3 regions of the Ectopseudomonas mendocina genome follow, and region 1 is predicted to be linked to each of the others. Evidence: predicted binding sites of a transcription regulator. Region 1 holds the regulator's gene; each other region holds the start of a gene.

What was found. Region 1 encodes FliA, which starts transcription of late flagellar genes. Its sites were predicted from a motif close to CTAAAGTTTNNNNNNNNNNNGCCGNTAA; they were not measured.
Region 2: C7A17_RS13930 (methyl-accepting chemotaxis protein) is a predicted target of FliA. The motif match lies at 3,108-3,135, and genes of this name have one in related genera.
Region 3: C7A17_RS23755 (methyl-accepting chemotaxis protein) is a predicted target of FliA. The motif match lies at 2,979-3,006, and genes of this name have one in related genera.

What each region holds. Positions count from the first base shown of each region.
Region 1 is NZ_CP027657.1:4,466,455-4,470,465, reverse strand. It holds gene C7A17_RS20655 (chemotaxis protein CheA) at 1-251, opposite strand, end outside; gene C7A17_RS20650 (protein phosphatase CheZ) at 264-1,052, opposite strand; gene C7A17_RS20645 (chemotaxis response regulator CheY) at 1,072-1,446, opposite strand; gene fliA (RNA polymerase sigma factor FliA) at 1,555-2,301, opposite strand; gene fleN (flagellar synthesis regulator FleN) at 2,298-3,128, opposite strand; gene flhF (flagellar biosynthesis protein FlhF) at 3,218-4,011, opposite strand, start outside.
Region 2 is NZ_CP027657.1:3,000,637-3,004,647, reverse strand. It holds gene C7A17_RS13935 (alpha/beta hydrolase family protein) at 93-1,073, shown strand; gene C7A17_RS13930 (methyl-accepting chemotaxis protein) at 1,270-2,895, opposite strand; partial or broken gene C7A17_RS27335 (IS5/IS1182 family transposase) at 3,409-3,510, shown strand; gene C7A17_RS13925 (DnaJ domain-containing protein) at 3,685-4,011, opposite strand, start outside.
Region 3 is NZ_CP027657.1:5,142,419-5,146,429, reverse strand. It holds gene C7A17_RS23770 (AAA family ATPase) at 1-2, opposite strand, end outside; gene pnuC (nicotinamide riboside transporter PnuC) at 2-568, opposite strand; gene C7A17_RS23760 (hypothetical protein) at 619-1,233, opposite strand; gene C7A17_RS23755 (methyl-accepting chemotaxis protein) at 1,241-2,875, opposite strand; gene C7A17_RS23750 (undecaprenyl-diphosphate phosphatase) at 3,125-3,955, shown strand; gene C7A17_RS23745 (DUF1294 domain-containing protein) at 3,952-4,011, shown strand, end outside.

The sequences.
Region 1 (4,011 bases):
ACGCGACGCTCACCCTTGCGCAGGATGTCGAAGACGTTTTCGGCGATATGGCAGCACTCCACCAACTCATTGAGCTGGAGGAAGCCCGCTCCGCCCTTGACGGTATGGAAACCGCGAAAGATGGCGTTGAGCAGGTTCATGTCGTCCGGTCGGCTTTCCAGCTCGACTAATTGTTCGGACAACTGTTCGAGAATCTCGCCGGCCTCTACCAGGAAATCCTGGAGGATCTCTTCATCGGCGCCGAAGCTCATATTGTGTGCTCCTTAGAACCCTAGGCTGGACAGCAGGTCGTCGACATCGTCCTGGCTGGAGGCAACGTCATCACGCTTATCGGCATGAATCTGCGGACCTTCACCCCGCGATGGCTCTTTTAATTTTTCCTGTTCGGCGCGCAGCACTTCGTGATCGTGCTGAATACCGGCAAAACGGTCGACCTGACTGGCCATCAACATCAGCTTGAGCAGGTTGCTTTCCACCTCGGTCACCAGTTGGGTGACACGTTTGATCACTTGGCCAGTCAGATCCTGGTAGTCCTGCGCCAGCAAAATGTCGTTGAGATGGCTGGAGAGCTTGTTGCCATCACGCTCGCTGCGAGCGAGGAACAGTTCGATACGCTTGGCCAACTCACGAAAGCCATCGGCGCCCATTTCACGACGCATGAAACGGCCCCACTCAACGCTCAGACTCTGCGCCTCATCGCTCAGGTCATTGACCAGCGGCGCGCTCTGCTCCACCAGATCCATGGTGCGGTTGGCAGCCTTCTCGGTCATGGTGACCACATAATTCAGGCGTTCGGTGGCATCGGCGATCTGCGACAGCTCCTGGGCATGCGGCATACGCGGATCAAGCTGGAAATTGACAATGGCATTGTGCAGCTCACGGGTCAGCTTGCCGACCTCGTGATACAGGCCACGATCACGAACCTTGTTGAGCTCATTAATCAGTTGTACCGCGGCGCCGAAGTTGCCTTGTTCGAGGCTATCGACCAGATCGCGGGCGTTGCTTTTCAGGGTCGACTCAAGGTCACCCAGCGTGGAGTCATCGTGTTCCATAGCACCCTCGCGGCCGACATCAGCCGTTGACCCGCTCGAAGATCTTCTCGATCTTTTCCTTCAGCACCTGGGCAGTGAAGGGTTTGACCACATAGCCGTTCACACCGGCTTGGGCCGCCTCGATGATCTGATCGCGCTTGGCTTCGGCCGTCACCATCAACACCGGCAGGTGCTTCAGACGTTCGTCGGCGCGCACGGCACGTAGCAGGTCGATGCCGGTCATACCGGGCATGTTCCAGTCGGTCACCAGAAAGTCGAAGCTGCCGCTTTGCAGCATCGGCAGCGCCGAGGTGCCATCGTCGGCTTCTGCGGTGTTGGTGAAACCCAAATCCCGCAAGAGGTTCTTGATGATCCGTCGCATCGTCGAGAAATCGTCAACGATGAGGATTTTCATGTTCTTGTCCAAGTCGACCTCCGTACAGTCCCAAACGTATTGCGCTCGCAACCACGTCCTTTAATCATGAAACCGTTAACAGGCCGTTTAAGCCTGCGAATACGCTGTTCAGCCAGCGCGCCATTCACTTAGCCGCGAACGCAGACGCGCTGCGCACTGGCTATGCAACTGGCTGACGCGTGACTCGCTAACCCCCAGCACTTCGCCGATTTCTTTCAAGTTCAGTTCTTCGTCGTAATACAGCGCCAGCACGAGACGTTCACGCTCCGGCAAACCAGCGATGGCATCGGCCAAAGCCGCCTGGAAGCGTTCGTCTTCGAGGTCCCGCGAAGGTTCGAGGTGGGTGTGCCCGGCGTCTTCGTGCAACCCGCCATGCTCGCCGTCCTGCAACAGGTCGTCGAAGCTGAACAGGCGGCTGCCCAAAGTGTCGCCAAGAATGCCGTAGTAATCCTCCAGACTCAATTGGAGTTCGGCCGCAACTTCGTGATCTTTAGCGTCACGCCCCGTTCTGGCTTCAACAACACGAATCGCATCGCTGACCATACGGCTGTTGCGGTGTACCGAACGCGGCGCCCAATCCCCCTTGCGCACCTCATCGAGCATGGCACCACGAATACGGATACCGGCGAAGGTTTCGAAGCTGGCACCCTTGCTGGAGTCGTATTTGCGCGAGGCTTCGAGCAGGCCGATCATGCCGGCCTGGATCAGGTCATCGACCTGCACGCTGGCCGGCAGACGGGCCAATAAGTGATAGGCAATCCGCTTGACCAGCGGCGCATAGCGTTCGATCAGCTGATGCTGGGAATCCTGCGCCTGAGCCTTGTTGTACATACGAAGTCCAGAGGCTGCTGTCATACGGCCGAGTCTGCAGTCGGTTGATGCACCAGACGCTCGACGAAAAATTCCAGATGGCCACGGGGATTGGCCGGCAACGGCCAGGTGTCGACCTTCTGAGCTATCGCCTTGAACGCCAGGGCGCACTTGGATCGTGGGAAGGCTTCATAGACGGCACGCTGCTTCTGCACGGCTTTACGCACACACTCATCGTAGGGCACGGCACCGACATACTGCAGGGCGACATCGAGGAAACGATCCGTCACCTTGGTCAGCTTAGCAAAGAGATTGCGCCCTTCCTGCGGGCTGTGGGCCATGTTGGCCAACACGCGGAAGCGGCTGATACCGTGGTCACGATTGAGCAATTTGATCAGCGCGTAGGCGTCGGTGATCGAGGTCGGCTCATCGCACACCACTACGAGAATTTCCTGCGCCGCGCGAACGAAGCTGACCACCGCATCGCCAATACCGGCCGCAGTATCGATCACCAGTACGTCCAGGTTTTCGCTGATATCGCTGAATGCCTGGATCAGGCCGGCGTGCTGCATCGGCGTAAGACTGACCATGCTCTGCGTACCGGACGCCGCCGGCACGATACGGATGCCGCCCGGCCCCTGCAGCAGCACGTCACGCAGATCGCATTCACCTGCGATCACATCGGCCAGGGTGCGCTTGGGCGTCAGGCCCAACAGAACGTCGACGTTGGCCAGGCCAAGGTCAGCGTCCATCAGCATCACCCGACGGCCGAGATCGGCCAGGGCCATGGACAGATTGACCGACACGTTGGTCTTGCCGACGCCACCCTTGCCGCCAGTCACCGCAATCACCTGTACGGGATGCATACCCATGTTATTTCTACACCTTGTCTAACTTCGACTTGGCCATTTGGCCGTTCACTCCCGCCAACCACGCGGGAGGATGCACTGTTCTCGTCGCTTCAGCCGGCACGTGCCGGACTGTGGTATAGCCCGGCGAACATCTGCGCCATGGCATCTTCGCTCGGCTCCTCGGCGGCCTGCAAACCTACCGCGCGACTGACCAGTTGATGACTGCGCGGCACCTGCAGATCGTCCGGAATACGCGGCCCGTCCGTGACATAGGCTACCGGCAGATGCTGGCCTATAGCCAGACCTAAAACCTCGCCCAGGCTCGCCGCCTCGTCCAGTTTCGTCAGTATGCAGCCTGCCAGTCCACAACGCTTGTAACTATGGTAGGCCGCCTTGAGCACTTGGCTCTGACTTGTTGCAGCCAGAACCAGATAATTTTTCGCATTGATACGCGCCGAAGCCAGGCTTTCCAGTTGCAGACGCAGTGCGGGATCGTTACCCGGCAGGCCCGCAGTATCGACGAGCACCACACGCTTTTTCGCCAGCGGAGTCAGCGCCTGCAGCAACGACTGACCAGGATCGACCTGAGTCACCGATACCCCCAGGATACGCCCCAGGGTCTTGAGTTGCTCCTGCGCGCCAATACGGTAACTGTCCATGCTCACCAGAGCGACCTGCTGCGCGCCGTACTTAAGCACGTAACGCGCGGCCAGCTTGGCTAGGGTGGTGGTCTTGCCCATGCCAGCCGGGCCGACCAAGGCAATCACCCCGCCCTCCTCCAGCGGTTCTACCTTCGGCGTTCTGATCGCGTGGGCCAGGTGCGCCAGCAGCATGCGCCAGGCCTGACGCGGCTCGGCCACGCCTGCCACCTTGCTCAGCAGCGCCTGCGACAGCTCGGCAGACA
Region 2 (4,011 bases), 1.5 Mb from region 1:
GATCCCTTACCTTACTCCAGTCTTTATCCAACTTCCTGACAAAAACGGAAGTCGGCATTAGGCTCTGCTGCAGACACTCAGGAGTCTCACTGATGCGCTCGACCTTATATGCAATGTTCGGATTCTGCCTGCTCGCCTGGACGACCGCCTGGGCACAGGAGCCCACGAGCAGCGCGGATGCCGCCTCGCCAGGCACCAGCGAGTCGCCTGCAACGACGGAGCGCCCGGCTTTACCCGAGCGCAGCGTCAACGAAGCGCTAGCGCTGGAGCAACGCCTGGACAAACGTGAACAACAGACGTTGCAAGCCAAGGATGAGGGCTTCCTCGCGCTCTGGTTGCCAGCCAATGTGGGTGAGCCCAGCGGCGCCGTGATCCTGCTGCCTGGCGACGTCGAGAATGCCGACGGTGCCGCGGCCGCCGGCCCACTGCGACGCAAGCTGCCCGACGCCGGCTGGCACAGCCTGAGCCTGACGCTGCCGGATCCGGACGGCGACCCACTGCCCCTGCGCAGCGCAGCGGCTGACAACACGCCCAGCGAAGGTGCTCCAGCAGCCGACACATCAACTACGAGCACGGGCGGCGCCGCGCCAGCCGAGCCCCAATCCACCACGACCGAGATCAGCCCAGAACAGCGGCGGCAGGCTCACAGCGAGCGCGTCATGGCCCGTATCGATGCAGCCATTGCATTTGCCAGCCAGCAGCAAGCCAAGGAGATCGTCCTACTGGGGCACGGCAGCGGCGCCTACTGGGCAGCGCGCTATTTGAGCGAGCGCAAGCCGGACAACATCCACAATCTGTTGATCGTCGCCGCGGAAGTGCCGGCAGGGTTCGCCCCACCACTCGACGAACTGGTTCCGCAATTGCCCGTGGCGACAGGGGATTTCTACTACAAGGATCAGCCGAGTGATCGCAATGCAGCGTTGAAACGTCTGCAAGCCAGCAAGCGAGCCAAGTTACCTACTTATATACAGGTGGCCATGAAAGCCCTGCCGGGTAACCTGGACGTTCAGGAAGAACAGCTGTTTCGACGTTTACGCGGCTGGCTCAAACTGCACATTCACGCCGCTGGGTAATCATTTACGCTTAGGGAAAGTCTGAAAAAGACTTCCCGAACCTGATGAAATACACCGATCCTGCCAGCCGAGCTTTCCATGAAGCAGATGACCTCGTCGATGCCAAGTACTCGAACAGGCGCAAGCAGATCCGCTCAGGGAAACTCGGCTCATACTGCGCGCTAGCAGCGAAATTCTGTTGACGCGCAGGAGTCGGCTACACCACGAAGTGTTGGGTTTGCTGCTGCAGACGGCTTGCCATCTGGGCAAGATCGCGGCTGGCTGCGAGGCTTTGCTGCGCCCCGTTGACCACTTCGGCGATGCTGCCGTTGAGCTGGTTGACGTTCTGGCTAATCTCGTTGGCGACGGCGGTCTGCTCTTCGGTGGCCGTGGAAATCTGCTCGTTACCAGAGGCAATGACCTGAACAGCACTGGTGATGGAGATCAACGCATTGCCTGCGTCCTTGGCTTGCTGCACGCAACCGTGGACATGTTCGCGCGACTGCTGCATGGCCTCCACTGCCGCCTGGGCACCACCTTGCAGCGCTTCGATCATGCTCCTGATCGATTCGGTCGCCGTCTGGGTGTTGCTGGCTAGCCCGCGAACCTCATCGGCTACCACCGCGAAGCCTCGCCCAGCTTCGCCAGCACGTGCCGCCTCGATCGCAGCGTTCAGGGCTAGCAAATTGGTCTGCGCTGCTATGCTTTGAATCACCCCGAGCACCTTGCTGATTTCATCACTCTGCGTATGCAGCTTGTCGATGACTTCGCCCGCCTTGGCGATCGACAAGGAAACGCTCTCGATGGATTCCACGCTGGCGTGAACCAGGTCACCACCTTGCACCGCCTGCCGGTTGGCGTCGGTGGCGCTGGCTGCGGTTGCCAACGCATTGTTCGCGACTTCCTGAATCGCCATGCTCATCTCGTGCACGGCTGCCGCGACCATGTGGGTCTGATCGCCCTGCAGGGTTGCCGTCTGACTGACCTGGGCGCTGATTGCGTTCATTTCCTCGGATGAGCTGGAGAGCTGGGTGGCCGTGGCCGACAGCTCGAGAATCAGCGCACGCTGATGGTCGATCAGCGAGTTAAAGGCACGCGCCGTATCGGCCACCTCATCCCGACCGAGCACGTCGGCGCGCAGGGTGAGATTCGACGTCTGCTGAACCGCGCTGATCAGGCTGCGTAGCCCGGACAAAGGGCGAATGATCGAGAGGCTGATCAGCAGTGCCGCGACCAGCAGGCCGATCAGCGACAGGGTGCCAATCACCAGAAAAGTGTTGATCATCGTGTGGTACTGGGCGTTGGCGTCCACATAAATGACCTTACCTTCGCTCAGTTGCAGGTCGATCAACTCGGACAGTTTGGTGCCCAGCGGATCAAAGGCGCCATAAAGGCTGGTGTTGAAGCGCTGGGCATCCATGCTGCGCAAGCTGCCATCGGCGACGGAGCGGACAAACCCCTCAGAGACCGTTCGTACGATCCGCAATGCACCGTCCACCTCATTGACGAGCGCGCGCTCACTTTCCGTCAGCTTGGTTGCACGGTACTCATCCCAGGCTTTGTTGCCCTGCTGCAGCGCCTTATCGAAATCGCGCTGTAGTCTCGCCTCGTCAACGAGACCGGCGCGATATTTGTGGAGTGTGTCGACCATACTGACCGCGTAGCTGTCAGACACAGTTTTCAACTGACTGATCGGCGTCATTCTGTCGACGAATAGGTGCTCCATGTTTTCGTTGATGCGCTGGGTGTTTATCGAGGCAATCATGATGACTGCCAGAAGCACCAGAAGAGGGGCGATAACGAGCAAGGCCAAACGGGTGCGAATGGTCAAATTAGCGAGCATAGGGCTATCTCAGGAGGATAAAGGCCGGGTGGAGCTCATGCTCCGGCACTACGACCTTCACCGCAGGGGTAGAAGCTCGGATATCCATCTCGTGAGCTTGAAACGCATCCCTGCACCTTATGGCGCATATCCCTCTTTTCGTTGAGGTTCCTGATACCGCGAACCCATGGCAATAGGTACGAATGTACTGTCACTTGAAAAGGCCCGAAATTCTATCGGCTTGCTGATCACTAACTTTAACGAGCTTGTGGCACCGTGATCGACGGCGATTAGATAGGTGCTGAGCTATGCCGCTGGCGGGCTGTTTACATTCAGAGTTGGCGGTAAACCAGATTCTTTCTTGCAACCTGAGGTCGGTCGCGTGATGACGACTGCAGCGTCATCGCGCATGGTTACCTCCGGATAGCGTCTTGCTTCAGTTACGGAGCGCTTTCGCGGCCGCATCACCATAGGTCTCGGCGCGGCTCGTATGGTAACTGCCATCCCCACATTCGATGTTTTCAGATCGGGCATCTCGCCACGATGGAAAACCAGCTCCATACCCTGGCAGCGTTGCGCGTTGTGTGGATGGCGCGCCGACATTTACTGGCTGCAGCGGGAGAGGTGCGCCTGTAATGAGGAAAATGGCCGTCACGAGTTGCTCGTGACGGCCAAACGGAGAATTGAGCGGGTTATCGGGTCGATTTTGATCGGCGGCCCGCTCTCAAATATCGGCGAAGACTGGGGTTGGTCAACATTACAGGGCTACCTCAGACCATCCTTAAGCGGTACATGCGACTTGCATGGGCTTCAACGCAAACCTCGGCGTTGGCGAATCAGTGCATAGGCCTGGTGCAACTGGCGCGTGGTATCGGTGGCTTCGCGGATACGCTCAGGGGACGCTCCGGAACCTGCCAGCTTGTCGGGATGGTGACGACTCAATAGACGCCGATAGGCGCGCTTGATCTGTTCCGGCTCGCTATCGGCCGCCACCCCCAGCAGACGCAACGCTTCCTGATAACTGCCGCCCGCTGGAGCCGGCTGCTGGCCTCGGCGCGGGGCATATTCCTCGCCCAGTTTCTCCAGCTGGGCAGTGCCCCAGCCCAGCCACTTGCCCCACAGCAGAATCAACTCATG
Region 3 (4,011 bases), 680 kb from region 1:
ATCAATGACCCCAGATGGCAGGATCGCGCTGCCAGCTTCGCCAGCCACTGATGGCCAACAGGGTAAAAACGGCGTAGAGACCGGCCGTCAGGTACAGGCCGCTGTGCAGGAAGAAGGCGACATAGCACAGATCAACCACGATCCACAGCGCCCAGCATTGCAGGCGCTTCTGCGCCATCCACAGTTGTGCAACCAGACTGAAAGACGTGAGTGCGGCATCCAGCCAGGGCGCACTGGCGTCGGTATGGTTGGCCATCAGGTAGCCGAGTAGCAGCGCGCCGAGGGCGCCTAGCAGAAGTCCTGCGATTATGCTGAATAACCCGAGTCGGCTGACCTGGCGCCCATCATGGCGTTCGCCGCCACGCGTCCATTGCCACCATCCGTAGAGCTGCAGGCCAGCGAACAGCACTTGCAGCAGCAGATTGGAATACAGTCGCCAATCATAGAACAGCCAGGCATAGAGCAGCACCATGAGCAGGCCAATGGGCCAGCACCAGGGGTTCTGACGCACCGTCAGCCATACGGCAATGATACCGAGCCCGGCGGCAATCAGTTCGAGCCAGGACATCTGGCATCCTCGTGAAGAGAAAGGGGGGCGATTGTACTGATGCCCGGCGTTCAGCACACCAGGCTGTCGGCCTGCCGATAGAGTGCCAGGAGTTTACGGGTGATGGTCTGCTGAATATCGTCGCGCTCGAAACTCGACAGCCGTTCCAGGCGGGCGAGTTGTAGGCGATGCAAATGGATGTAGGGCATCTGTTGGTCGAATTCGCGCAAGTCACCTTTCATCAGCACCGGCAGAAAAACGTCGCCGATTTTCTTCTGATTGCTGATGATCTGCGCCAGTGCGGGCTTGAAGGCCATGGTCTTCGGTGCTGGGCCATGATCCTTGAGCTGCGTGCTGAGCAACAGTCCGGGTTTGCCCAGCACCTTGCCAGGCAACACGCATAGGCCCGTCTTGCGAATGGCCTGAGCATCGATACCGTGCAGCGTGTCATGGAACGCATAGGGGTTGGGCAGCACCACCATCTTGCGGCCGAGGTCGGTGGGGAAGTGCAGGCTGTAGTTGGTGTACAGCTGCCCCACCGATTCGGAATAGACGCACAGGCGGTTCTCGAACAGTTTGATGAAGCGCTCGGCCAGCTCACGGCGGGCCATGCTATCCAGATCCCAGATCAGATCCTGGTTCTGCGGCCGAGTGAAGTCGACCTCCTGGTGCTCCATGTCGCTCATGCTGGTCTCATACGCGGAACTGCCCCAGCAGACGATTCAGTTGATCGGCCAGTTGCTTCAGGTGCTGGCTGGCGGCGTTCGACTGCTCGGCGGCCTCGGCGGTGTTGTGGGCCAGGGCTGCCGTCTGGGTGACGTTCTGGTTGATGTCTTCCACCACGTGCGATTGTTGCAAGGTGGCGCTGGCGATCGACGCGTTGAGCCCGGTCAGATTGCGTAGCGATTGTGCGATCAGCGCCAGGCTTTGACCAGCCTGGCTGGCTTGTTCCACCGTCAATTGCGAGGCCCGGCTGCTGTCATGAATGACCTTGACCGCAGCCTCGGAGTTGCCTTGCAGGCGCTCGATCATGCCCTGAATTTCAGCCGTGGACTGTTGCGTGCGCTGCGCTAGCAGGCGAACTTCATCGGCTACCACGGCAAAGCCTCGGCCTTGTTCGCCGGCACGGGCCGCTTCGATGGCGGCGTTGAGGGCGAGCAGGTTGGTTTGCTCGGCAATCGAGCGAATCACCTCCAACACGCTGCCAATCTGCGTACTCTCACTGGCCAGTGACTGGATGACTTCAACTGCCTTGTCGATGGTGCCCGAGAGCTGACCGATCTGACGCAGACTGGCTTCGATGTTCTGCTGTCCCTGGCTGGCCTGTTCTTCTGCCGTGTGCATTTCGCTGGAGGCGTGTTCGGCGTTCTTCGCCACGTCCTGCACGCCGTAGGTCACTTGGTTCACTGCCGTAGCCACCAGTTCCATCTGCTGAGCTTGCTGTTGGCTGTGCTGCTGGGCCTCGTTGGAAATATCGCCGAGCGAACGTGCCGCCTGATCCAGTGAACCGGCAGAGTCGAGCATTTGGCGAATGACCTGGCGCAGCTTATCGGTGAAGGCATTGAAGTGCCCGGCCAGAGCAGTCAGTTCGTCACGACCATGGGTATCGAGGTTGCGGGTGAGATCACCTTCGCCACTGGCGATACTGGCCATGGCGTCCACTGCAGCTTCCAGCGGTTGGGCGATGCTCCGGGTAATCAACACCACCAGAGCAGCCAGCAGCAGGGCGATGAGCAAGCCGATGCCCATCGCGCTGAGTGCCTGGGTCTTGAATTCGGCCTGCACGTCATCGACGTAGACGCCGGAGCCGATGATCCAGCCCCAGGGCTGGAACAGTTCGACATAGGAAATTTTCGGCACCGGCTCACTGGCGCCCGGCTTGGGCCAGCGGTAGTCGACCTGGCCTGCGCCTTTGCTGCGGCTGATGGCGACCATCTCATTGAACAGCTCTTTGCCGTCCGGATCCTTGAAACCCGAGAGGTTCTGGCCTTCGAGCTTGGCATTGATCGGATGCATGAGCATGACTGGTGTCTGGTCATTGATCCAGAAGTACTCCTGTCCGGCATAGCGCAGACCACGGATGACATCCATCGCCTGTTTCTGCGCCTCTTCACGGCTCAGACTGCCGGCGGTTTCGAGGCTATGGAAATGCTTGAGGATGCCAGCTGCGCTCTGCACCACGTGCTCGGTCTTCTGTGCCTTGCCGGCATAAAGGTCGAGGTTGATCTGGCGCAGCATGTAGGTACCTTGCAGAACCAGCGTCAGGAGGGCCAACCCGAGGATCAGCCATAAGCGGCGACTGATGGGGATACTGCGTAAGCTGTTCATGGGCGAGTTCCTGATTATTGTTTTTGTTAGGGATGACTACCACGCGGTGCAGAGCGAACTGCCAGTCATGGCGAGGCATCCTTTACTCTAGTTGTCTGATAGCATTTCGGCAGCGCGGCAAAGAACCTGAATGGTCGCCGAGTTAGACCGTTGCAAGGAACCTCTACAGCACGTCTATGTCCCAGGGCCGGGCAATGTTTCAATTTGTTTTTCAAGCGGCACTTGTCGCGATTTTTGTTGGGGGAGTCAATGGATATCTGGGCGGCCTTTCAGGCGTTGATCCTGGGCATAGTGGAAGGCTTGACGGAGTTTCTGCCGATTTCCAGTACGGGGCATCTGATCGTGGCGGGCGATCTGCTGGATTTCAATGGGGAAACCGCTACAGCATTCAAGATCATCATCCAGCTGGGCGCCATCCTGGCGGTGATGTGGGAGTTTCGCGACAGAATCTTCAGTGTGGTGCGCGGCCTGCCGAGCGAGCGCAAGGCACAGCGTTTCACCGGAAATCTGCTGATCGCCTTCATTCCGGCACTGATCATCGGCCCATTGTTCGCCAACCTGATCGAACACTGGCTGTTCAACCCCATCACCGTGGCCTCCGCGTTGATCGTGGGCGGCATCATCATGATCTGGGCGGAAAAGCGCGAACATGCCATCAAGGCCGAGTCGGTCGATGATATGACCTGGGGCCTGGCCCTGAAGGTCGGCTTGGCACAATGCCTGGCCATGATCCCCGGCACTTCCCGTTCTGGCGCGACCATCATCGGCGGTCTGGTGTTCGGGTTGTCGCGCAAGGCGGCTACCGAGTTTTCCTTCTTTCTGGCCATGCCGACCATGGTTGCGGCGACTGCATACTCGCTGTTCAAGTACCGTGACATCCTGCAGTTGAGCGATCTGCCGATCTTCATCATCGGTTTCGTTACCACCTTCATCGTGGCGATACTGACTGTGCGCGCGCTGCTGAAATTCATCGCCAACCACAGCTACGTGGTGTTCGCCTGGTACCGCATCGCTTTCGGTCTGCTCATTCTCGCTACCTGGCAGTTGCATTTGATCGACTGGAGCACCGCGCAACCGTGATTGGCAATGAGCGTAGAGGTCGACTGAAAAGCTGGAACGATGACAAGGGCTTTGGC